Rhodothermus marinus: one gene and its partner. The protein of the gene in region 1 interacts with the protein of each later gene in a pairwise test. Links are inferred from orthologs where the notes say so. Each region holds a gene or a part of one and is shown in the gene's direction. Other genes may lie near its edges.

Region 1 (4,819 bases):
CCCGGGTCGCCTTCGCAGGCCGCTCCTGGACGGCCTGACTTCGCACGTGCAGCAACTCGCCGCTGCGGGCATCGACCAGCACGGCCCACTCGTCGGGCCGATCCTGCGGCCAGAGCACGAAGTGCCAGGCCAGGCGTGGCGGCTCCGCGGGCCATACGACCAGCTCCGGCGTGGTCGTCGGTGCCTCGGGCTGCGCCAGGCGGCGCCGCGCTTCGTTCAGCGCCGCGGTTGCCGAAAGCCGTGGCGTCGGATCAAAACGGGCGGCGTAGGCCTCCAGCCGGGGGTCGTAGCCGCTGAGCACCAGCGTAGGCCGGCCCTGGCGGTTCAGGTTGACCTGCACGTAGCGCCCGTAGACGGGAAGGCCGGCCAGCGTCTGGCGGAAGCGTACGTGCATGGCGTAGGGCGTGGTGCGCACGCGGTCCACGGCCAGCGTGCGGTCGGGCTGCCGCCAGCCGAAACGCACCGCCTCCATGCGGAGATAGGCGCGGGCGGTGGCATCTGCGCTTCCCTGCCAGGCCACCGGGGTGCGCACGCGGTAGCGCGCCTGCCAGCGTCCCGTAGTCGGATCGATGCGTCCTTCGGGAGTCGCCTTCGTGGCCGGAGCCTGCAACACCTCGCGCCGGGGTTGCGCCTGCAATCCGGAGACGCCCGCCTCCACCAGCAACGCGATCAGTACAATCGCCCGGAACCGGCCGTTCATCGAAAAGCCCGTGCACTTCGGTTCAGGCAAAAGGTAACAAAAAAAGGGCCGCCTCGCAGCGGCCCCTCGAAAAGCCTGTGCCGGCTTTGTCAGGCATAGCGTGAAACGGCCTGCTTGAGTTCTTCGACGCGGTCGAGCGCCTCCCACGGAAACTCCGGACGTCCGAAGTGGCCGTAGGCGGCCGTGGCCCGATAGCGCGGCTTGAGCAGATCCAGATCCCGGATGATCGCGGCCGGCCGCAGATCGAAGACCTCGCGCACGGCCTCCACCAGCACTGCATCGGGCACGACGCCCGTGCCGAACGTGTTCACGTCGATCGAGACCGGCTCGGCCAGACCGATCGCATAGGCAATCTGCACCTCCACCTCGTCGGCGAGTCCGGCGCCCACGATGTTTTTGGCCACGTAGCGGGCGGCGTAGGCACCCGAGCGGTCCACCTTGGACGGGTCCTTGCCGCTGAAGGCCCCACCGCCATGCGCCCCTTTGCCGCCGTAGGTGTCCACGATGATCTTGCGGCCGGTCAGCCCCGTGTCGCCGTGCGGCCCACCGATGACGAAGCGGCCGGTCGGGTTCACATGCAGGATAAGCCGGTCGTCCACCAGCTCGGGCGGGAGCACGCGCGGCAGCAGAATCTCCCGGATGTCTTCGCGAATGCGCTCCTGCGTGACGTCTTCGGCGTGCTGGGTCGAGACGACCACCGTGTGGATGCGCCGGGGTGTGCGTCGGTCGTCCTCGTACTCGACCGTCACCTGGCTTTTAGCATCCGGGCGCAGATACGGCATCAGGTGTGGCTCTTCCTTGCGGATGCGGGCCAGCTCACGCACGAGCCGATGCGCCAGCATGATCGGCAACGGCATCAGCTCGGGCGTCTCGCGGCAGGCGTAACCGAACATCATGCCCTGATCGCCCGCGCCCTGCTCGCCGGTGGGCGCCCCATCGACACCCTGACGGATGTCCGGGCTCTGCTCGTGGATGCTGGAGAGCACGCCGCAGCTGTCGGCATCGAAGCGAAGCCGCGGATCCGTGTAGCCGATTTCGCGGATGACGTCCCGGGCGATCTGCTGCACGTCGACGTGCGCGCGCGTGTAGACTTCCCCGGAAAGCACCACCAGTCCGGTGGTCACCAGCGTCTCCACGGCCACGCGGCTGTGCGGGTCCTGCGCCAGCATCGCGTCCAGAATGGCATCCGAGATCTGATCGGCGATCTTGTCCGGATGCCCTTCGGAGACCGACTCGGAAGTAAACAGGTAGGCCATCGAAGCTCCCTCAAAGGTTTAGCTGCAGCCAAATTCTTTTTAAAGCGAGCCGTTAACGCCCCGTTTGCTTACAGGGTTCAACGCTTTATGTGAAGAACGATTCCACGGAACCCCTTGATAAGGTTGCACGTTGGCGGGCTTCGTCTGCAGCACCACGTTGCCCCGCAAGCCGTGGTGTTGTATTTTGGGATGATTTACGAGCTACGGGCCTCGGCCCGCACACTCTCGACAGCAAAACCGCGGATCAACCAAGGAGGCGTAGCACTATGGCCACCAACGACATCGAAGCCAAGGTGAAAGCCATCATCGTGGAGAAGCTCGGCGTCGACGAGGCCGACATCACGCCGGAGGCTTCCTTCACGAACGACCTCGGGGCCGACTCGCTCGACACGGTCGAACTCATCATGGAATTTGAAAAAGAATTCGACATCACGATCCCCGACGAAGAGGCGGAGAAGATTGTGACGGTGGGCGACGCGATCAAGTACCTGAAGGAAAAGATCGGCCAGGCCTGATCGAGCCTCTGTTCCGAGCCCGGCGGCACCCGATTGCGCGATGCGCCGGGCTTTTCTGTACCTGTCCGAACCGGAAACGATCATGGCACAGCGACGACGCGTTGTGGTCACGGGCATGGGCGCCCTGACGCCCATCGGGCTGAACGTCCCGGACTTCTGGGAAGCGCTGCTGCAGGGCAAAAGCGGGGCGGCCCCCATCACCCGCTTCGATCCTACCCCGTTCGATACGCACTTCGCCTGCGAACTGAAGGGGTTCGATCCGCTGGACTACATGGACCGCAAAACGGCCCGGCGCCTGGACCCCTTCGCCCAGTACGCGCTGGTGGCCACCGACGAGGCGCTCCGGGATGCCGGACTGGATCCCGAAAAGCTCGCCGCTTCGGAAAAAGACCGGATCGGGGTGGTCTTCGGCAGCGGGATCGGCGGCATGCAGGTGTTTCAGGAGCAGACCGCCCAGTATCTGCAGCGGGGCGCGCGCTTCATCTCGCCGCTGTTCATTCCGATGCTCATTCCCGACATCTCGGCCGGTCACCTGGCCATCCGCTACGGCTTCCGCGGCCCCAACTACGCCGTCGTCTCCGCCTGCGCCACGGCCAACCACAACCTCGGCGACGCTTTTCTGCTCATTCAGCGGGGCATGGCCGACGTGGTGCTCTGCGGTGGCAGCGAGGCGCCCATCACCGAAATGGCACTGGGCGGCTTCAACGCGATGAAGGCGCTCTCCACCCGCAACGACGACCCGGCCCGGGCCAGCCGTCCCTTCGACGCCACCCGCGACGGGTTCGTCATGGGCGAAGGCGCCGGGGCGCTGGTGCTCGAAGAGCTGGAGCACGCGCGCCGACGCGGCGCCCGCATCTACGCCGAGGTGCTCGGCATCGGCATGTCGGCCGACGCCCACCACATCACCGCCCCGGATCCCGAAGGCGAAGGGGCGGTCCTGGCCATGCAGGCCCTGCTGCGCGACGCGAACCTCCGGCCCGAAGACGTTGACTACATCAATATGCACGGCACGTCCACCCCACTGGGCGACGTGGCCGAAACGAAGGCGATCAAGCGCGTCTTCGGCGAGCACGCCTACCGGATGAACGTGTCCTCAACGAAGAGCATGACGGGCCACCTGCTGGGCGCGGCCGGCGCCGTCGAGGCCATCGCCACGATCCTGGCCATCGTACACCAGACCGTACCGCCCACCATCAACTTCGAGCACCCCGATCCCGAATGCGACCTGAACTACACGTTCAACGCGCCGCAGCAGCGCCCCGTACGTGTGGCGATCAGCAACGCCTTCGGTTTCGGCGGGCACAACACGGCCGTGGCTTTCGGCCGCTACGAAGCATAGCCGTTACTTGAAGACGATTTCGTCGATCAGCGGCGCGCCCAGCGCTTCGTTCAGGCGGGCGCGCCACTGCTCCCGCTGCAGGTGCAGCGTATGGCGCCAGGCCGCCGAGGTCAGGCGCACGTAGAGTTTGCGATCGCGCACCCAGGCCGAATCCGTCACCCGATTGATCCGGGGGCCGGCCAGCGCCGCCCAGGTTTCGATGATGTGCACGGCGTCGATGCGCCCGCGCAGCCCCCATCGTTCGATGACTTCTTTTAAAATTTGTCCCAGCGGCTGTGGTCCGGATAGCATAGGCGGGTGCGGGGAAGAGTTTTTGCAATAAGGTAGCCGCCCGCATGGATTCTGTCCAGTCGAAAATGCAAAAAATCCGAGTTTGCCGTATGCGTCCCTTGCTGCTCTGCGCGTGGTTGCTGACCCTGGGCCCGGGACTGCTCGAAGCCCGGGCGCAGTCGGCCGACACGCTCCGTCTGACGCTGATTCAGACGCTGCAACGCGCGCTCGAAGTCAGCCCCGACCTGCAGGCCGTCGAAGCCCGACAGGATTTCGCCGAAGCCCGCTACGATCAGGCCCGCGCCAGCCGCTTCCTGACGCAGTTTCAGCTCCAGACCGCCCACGCTGTGGGGCCGGGCCTCAAGATCCCTGAAAACAACACCTTTTCCACCGAAGCCCTGTACCTGAATCCCGAGGTGCGCAACGACTGGCGCAACGTGCGGCCGTTCAACCAGCTCGAAATCCAGCTCATCCAGCCGCTGTGGACCTGGGGCGAACTCAGCGGCCAGATCCGGGCCGCCCGCTACGGCACCGAGGTCGAGGCCGCCGGCACGCGCCAGAAAGCGCTGGAAGTGGCTGCCCGCACCGGCGAGCTGTACTTCAGCCTTCAGCTCACCGAAGCGCTGCTCCGTCTGGCCCGCGAAACCGGCGAAATCCTGGACCGCGCCAAGGAAGAGGTGAACCGTCTGCTGCAGGAAGGCGACCCCACGGTGGACGACGCCGACCTGTTTCAGCTCCG
Region 2 (5,151 bases), 3.1 Mb from region 1 along the record:
CGCACGCAGATCATCCACTACAAGGGCGAAAGCACCAAAAAAGGCGAACTGCGCTACGTGCGCCTGTTCTACGGAGCGATGCTGCGGTTCGTCGAAAAGCATTTCCGCGATCGGTACTCGCCGACCTTTCTGGCTCTGCTGCGGCTCGGCATTGCCCTGCGGGCCGGGCTTTCGGCACTGCACCGGGGCGCGCGCCGGCTGGCTCCGCCGGTGATCGACGGCCTGCTGACCGCCCTGATCGTCACGCTGGGCGGATGGCTGCGCTCGCTGGCGGCCGGACGCCCTCTGGCCGCGCTCTTTCTGCTCAGCGTGGTGCCGGCCTATGCGCTGAGCACGGTGGCCGGCATTGCACTGATGGGTGGCTACCGGCGCGGCCGCATATGGCAATTGCGTCCGGTCTTCTACGGCACGCTGATCGCCCTGCTCTTCATGGGTACGCTGTCGTTTCTGGTGCCCGACATCGCATTCTCCCGGATGGTAGTGCTGCTGAGCGCACCGTTCGCGCTGGCCGCGCTAATGGGCTGGCGACTGGCATGGCGTCGCCGCCATGCCGCCCGGCTGCAGCGGGCGCTGCTGGTGGGCCCCGCCGACGAAGCCCGACGCCTGCACCGGCTACTTGAGGCCGCTCCCTGGCCTTCTTTTCAGCTCATCGGATATGTATCGCCGGAGCCGGACGGTACGGATCGGGACACACCTCCACGACTGGGCGCGCTGCACCACCTGCGCGACCTGGTGCGACTGCGCCAGGTGGATGCCGTGATCTTCGCCACGGCGGGCCTGTCGCACACCACCGTGCTGCAGTTCATCCAGCAACTGCGCGACCTGCCCGTGCAATTCAAGATCCTGCCCGAAGGCCGCCCCCATGTGATCGGCAAAGCGCACATCGAAACGCTTGAGCCGCCCTCGCTCGTCGACGCCGAGGCCGCCCTGCCCACGCTGCGGAGCCTCCCCCTGGGCCGCGCGTTGGAGTGCGGGCTGGCACTGGTGGGGCTGGCTCTGCGGCCGTTGCTGAAGGGAATGGCCCGCCTGAGCGCCCGACCCGGCCTGCGGCAACTGGTCCGGCGCCTCGACGGCCTGCCCGATGTGCTGCGTGGGCGCCGCGCGCTCGTCGGCTGCCACCCGGACGAATGCGCGCTGCTGCCCGAAAGCTGGGGCATCCGGCCCGGCCTGTTTGCCGTCAGCGAAGCCCGCCCCACCCCGCCACGCACGCCGGAAGATATTCGCCAGCTTTATGCTTATTATATACAACAGCGAACCGCCTGGCTGGAGCTGCGCCTGCTCCTGCAGGCCCTCCGTCGGCTGCTGCAGACAACCTGACCAGACTTATGGCTCGAAAATCCTCGCAATACCTGCTTGATTTTGAAAAGCCTATCGCCGAGCTTGAGGAGAAGCTCGACGAGATGCGCGCCCTGATGGCCGAAAATCCCGAGGTGGACCTTTCTGCCGAAATATCGGCCCTTGAAGCCCGGGTGGCGGCCCTGCGGGAGTCGGTCTACCGCAACCTGACGCGCTGGCAACGGGTGCAGATCGCCCGCCATCCCGACCGCCCCTACACGCTCGATTACATCGGGGCGCTCTCGGAGGGCTTCGTCGAGCTGCACGGCGACCGCTGTGCCGGGGACGATCCGGCCATCGTGGGCGGCTTTGCCACATTTCAGGGCAGCCGCTTCGGCTACCGCGACCGCACCGTGCTGTTCGTGGGCCATCAGAAAGGGCGCGACACGAAAAGCCGGAAATACCGCCGCTTCGGGATGCCCAACCCCGAAGGCTATCGCAAGGCGCTCCGGCTGATGAAGCTGGCGGCCAAGTTCGGCAAGCCCGTCGTGACGATGCTCGACACGCCGGGCGCCTATCCGGGCATCGAAGCCGAAGAACACGGACAGGCCGAAGCGATTGCCCGCAACTTGTTCGAAATGGCGCGCCTGCCTGTGCCCATCGTGGTGGTGGTGATCGGCGAAGGGGCCTCGGGTGGTGCGCTGGGCATCGGCGTGGGCGACCGCATCCTGATGCTGGAAAACGCCTGGTACTCGGTCATCGCCCCCGAAAGCTGCTCCCAGATCCTCTGGCGTTCCTGGGATTACAAAGAAGAGGCAGCCCGTGCGCTGAAGCTCACCGCGGCCGACCTGCTCAAGCTGGGCGTCATCGACGAGATCATCCCCGAACCCATCGGCGGGGCCCATCGCGATCCCGAAGCGACCTTCCAGGCCGTCGGTGCCGCCATCGCCCGAGCGCTGCAGGAACTGGAAGGCCTCGAGCCGCGCGTGCTGATCGACGCCCGTATCGAAAAATTCGCCCGGATGGGCGTCTACCGCGAAGAGCCCGAAGCCACGCCCTCGACCGAAACCGGAGCCTCATGATTCGACACGTCTATCAGCACCGGGTGCGCTATCGGGAATGCGATCCGATGGGCATGGTCTACCACGCCCACTACGTGGACTATCTGGAAGCGGCCCGCACCGAAGCGCTGCGCGATCTGGGTCTGCCCTACCGCGAACTCGAGGCCTCCGGCATCATCATGCCCGTGGTGGACCTGAGCCTGCGCTTTCACCGACCGGCCTACTACGACGAGCTGCTGGACGTGATCACCATGATCCGTGAGCTGCCCCGCGCCCGGCTGCACCTCGACTACGAAGTGCGCCGCCACGAAACGCAGGAGCTGCTGGCGACCGGACACGTGACGCTCTGCTTTGTCGATCGCGCCCGCAACCGTCCCGTCCGGGCCCCGCAGGCGCTGCTGGACGTGCTGCAGAAAGCTCTGGAACCCTCGCTTTCGCCCGACGGTCAGCGCTGAGCCTATGGCTGCCGAGCCGACCACCTCGACCACCTGGCCGCCCTACGTGGACGAAGCCACGCTGGACCGTCTGATCCGGCAGTGGCTGGCCGAAGACATCGGTCCGGGCGACGTCACCACCGAGGCCACCGTGCCACCCGAGCGCAAGGCCCGCGGGCTTTTTCTGGCGAAAGCAAACGGCGTCGTGGCCGGACTCCAGGTGGCCACGCGCGTCTTTCAGCTCGTCGATCCCGACGTGCACGTCCGCTGGCACCAGGCCGACGGCTCGCGCGTGACGGCCGGTACCATTTTCGGCACGGTGGAAGGCCGCGCCCACAGCTTGCTCATGGCCGAGCGCCTGGCGCTGAATCTGCTGCAGCGCATGAGCGGCATCGCCACGGCCACCCGCCGCCTGGTGGAACGCGTACGGCCTTACGGCACCAAAGTGCTCGATACCCGCAAAACCGCTCCGGGACTCCGGCTGCTGGACAAATGGGCCGTGCGCCTGGGCGGCGGCACCAACCACCGCCTGGGCCTCTACGACATGATCCTGATCAAAGACAACCACATCGTGGCGGCCGGCGGCATCCGCGAAGCCATCGAAGCCGCCCGACGCTATCGGGAGCAGCACCGGCTCGACATTCCCATCGAGATCGAAGCGCAATCGCTGGAAGACGTCGATGCCATTCTCGCTACGGGCGGCGTCGACTGGATCCTGCTGGACAACTTCGCCCGGCGCCTACCCGACGGCACGCTCGACGTCGAGCCCCTCCGAGAGGCCGTCCGGCGCATCGGCAGCCGCTTCCACACGGAGGCTTCCGGTAACATCACGCTCGAAACGGCCGAGGCGATCGCCGCCACCGGCGTCGAAGCCATCTCCTGCGGCGCCCTGACCCACTCCGTACAGGCACTCGACCTGTCGCTGGAACTCAGTCTGTAGGCGACTTTATAAGGCGCGAACCCGTCCACGAATCGGGCCCATAGCGCCATGACCGAATTTGTCCGGCTGCTGTACCGCCAGCTTCAGGCGACATTGCCGCCCACCCGTGCCTATTCGATCCAGGAGCTTCGCCGGCTGGGCCTGCCCGACGCACTGGTGCACCACCTCCAGCATCAGGCGATCGCCCGGGCCGAAACCATGCTGCCGGTGCTCGACGACACCTGGTTCGAAACCGAGGCGCCGGACGTCCAGGAAGCCTTTCAGCAACTTCGCAACCGGCTTCGCTCACACGTGCGCATCCCCGCTTCGGTCTGGCCCGAATTGCTCGGCGAAAGCCTTCAGGCGCTGACCGGCTATCTGATCCAGCCCATCCGTACGCTCACGGCCCATATTTTTGACGAGGCCGATTCGGTCCCGGCCGCCGAAGCGCTGCGCCGCATGCACTGGTTTCAGCCTTATGCCTACTTCCGGGAGGCCGTCGCCCTCTACGTCGAGGAAAAGCAGGTAACCCGCCTGGAGCGCGACCGCTTCGAGAGCCTGCTCGTGCGCGTCGACCGCGAGCTGACGGCCGACTTCGACGCCGAAGCGTGGGTGCGCCTGCTGCGCCCGCTCTACGAACTGGCGACCCTGCTGCCGGAACGTCCCGTCGTGCTACCTGCCTCGCTGCTGATCGCCTTCTTCACGGAAAAACAGCGACCGGATCTGGTGCAGCGCCTTCAGGCCGAAGGCACCGCCTTGCTCACGGCCGAGGCGCTTGAGCGGCTACTTGCCGGCAAGGAGCCATCGGCTCCGGGTACCGCCCCTGTCGCCGAAGAAGAAGCGGAAGCTCTGCCACTCTGGCGCCGATTCCAGCTGCAGCAGGCCGGCGCAGGCGAGGCCCGATCCGCCAACGAAGCCGCCGCCCTGCCTCGCTGGATGCAGTTCTACCAGCAACCCCCGGCCGAGCAGATGCCGGCGCCGCCCACGGCGGAGCTGGAGCGCGAAGTGCTGGGCGAGACGGGGCTGCGCAACCGGGAGCTGTTCATCACGCACCTGTTCGATGGCGACCGTTCCGCTTACCTCCGCGTGCTGCGCCTGTTGCGCGACACGCCCACCTGGGCCGAGGCCTCGCAGCTCATCGCCCGCGAGGTCTTCCGCCGCTATCAGGTGAATATCTACAGCGAACCGGCCGTCGCCTTTACCGACGCCGTCGAACGCCGATACCGTAAAAATCAGGCGTCCCCCTTGCAATAAACGCGGCCGGTGTGTATTGTTGGGCAACGTGTTGAAGTGATACGTGAACGGTCAAAAATGAGGGCGGCTGTGTTACGAGGGCTATTCCTGTTGCTACTTGCGTGGAGTCTGGTCGGAACAGGACATGCGCAGGATACGAGGCGAATCGCTCCGCCACTTCCGCTGGAACGACTTCAGGCGTATCCTTCCGAAGAAATTCCCTTTGCCC

The links. The genes of interacting proteins can lie anywhere in the genome.
Region 2: the proteins of GYH26_RS14425 (region 1) and GYH26_RS01065 interact in binary tests that used the Escherichia coli proteins (3 or more experiments, as listed by UniProt). The link is inferred for Rhodothermus marinus from one-to-one orthologs.

Annotation. Positions count from the first base shown.
Region 1 is NZ_AP019797.1:3,292,123-3,296,941, forward strand. Bases 1,183-3,846 are described here. They hold GYH26_RS14425 (acyl carrier protein), read left to right. Parts: upstream 1,183-2,222; coding sequence 2,223-2,471; downstream 2,472-3,846. Other genes in these bases: metK (methionine adenosyltransferase), read right to left, coding at 1,183-1,956; fabF (beta-ketoacyl-ACP synthase II), read left to right, coding at 2,512-3,810; GYH26_RS14435 (DUF721 domain-containing protein), read right to left, coding at 3,814-3,846. Also shown: GYH26_RS14415 (T9SS type A sorting domain-containing protein), read right to left, coding at 1-700; more of metK, read right to left, coding at 790-1,182; more of GYH26_RS14435, read right to left, coding at 3,847-4,101; GYH26_RS14440 (TolC family protein), read left to right, coding at 4,191-4,819. UniProt on the Escherichia coli protein: Carrier of the growing fatty acid chain in fatty acid biosynthesis.
Region 2 is NZ_AP019797.1:217,273-222,423, reverse strand. The notes cover bases 1,077-4,072. They hold GYH26_RS01065 (acyl-CoA thioesterase), read left to right. Parts: upstream 1,077-2,353; coding sequence 2,354-2,791; downstream 2,792-4,072. Other genes in these bases: GYH26_RS01055 (hypothetical protein), read left to right, coding at 3,759-4,072; nadC (carboxylating nicotinate-nucleotide diphosphorylase), read left to right, coding at 2,796-3,710; GYH26_RS01070 (acetyl-CoA carboxylase carboxyltransferase subunit alpha), read left to right, coding at 1,326-2,357; GYH26_RS01075 (glycosyltransferase), read left to right, coding at 1,077-1,317. Outside these bases: more of GYH26_RS01075, read left to right, coding at 1-1,076; more of GYH26_RS01055, read left to right, coding at 4,073-4,943; GYH26_RS01050 (LysM peptidoglycan-binding domain-containing protein), read left to right, coding at 5,013-5,151.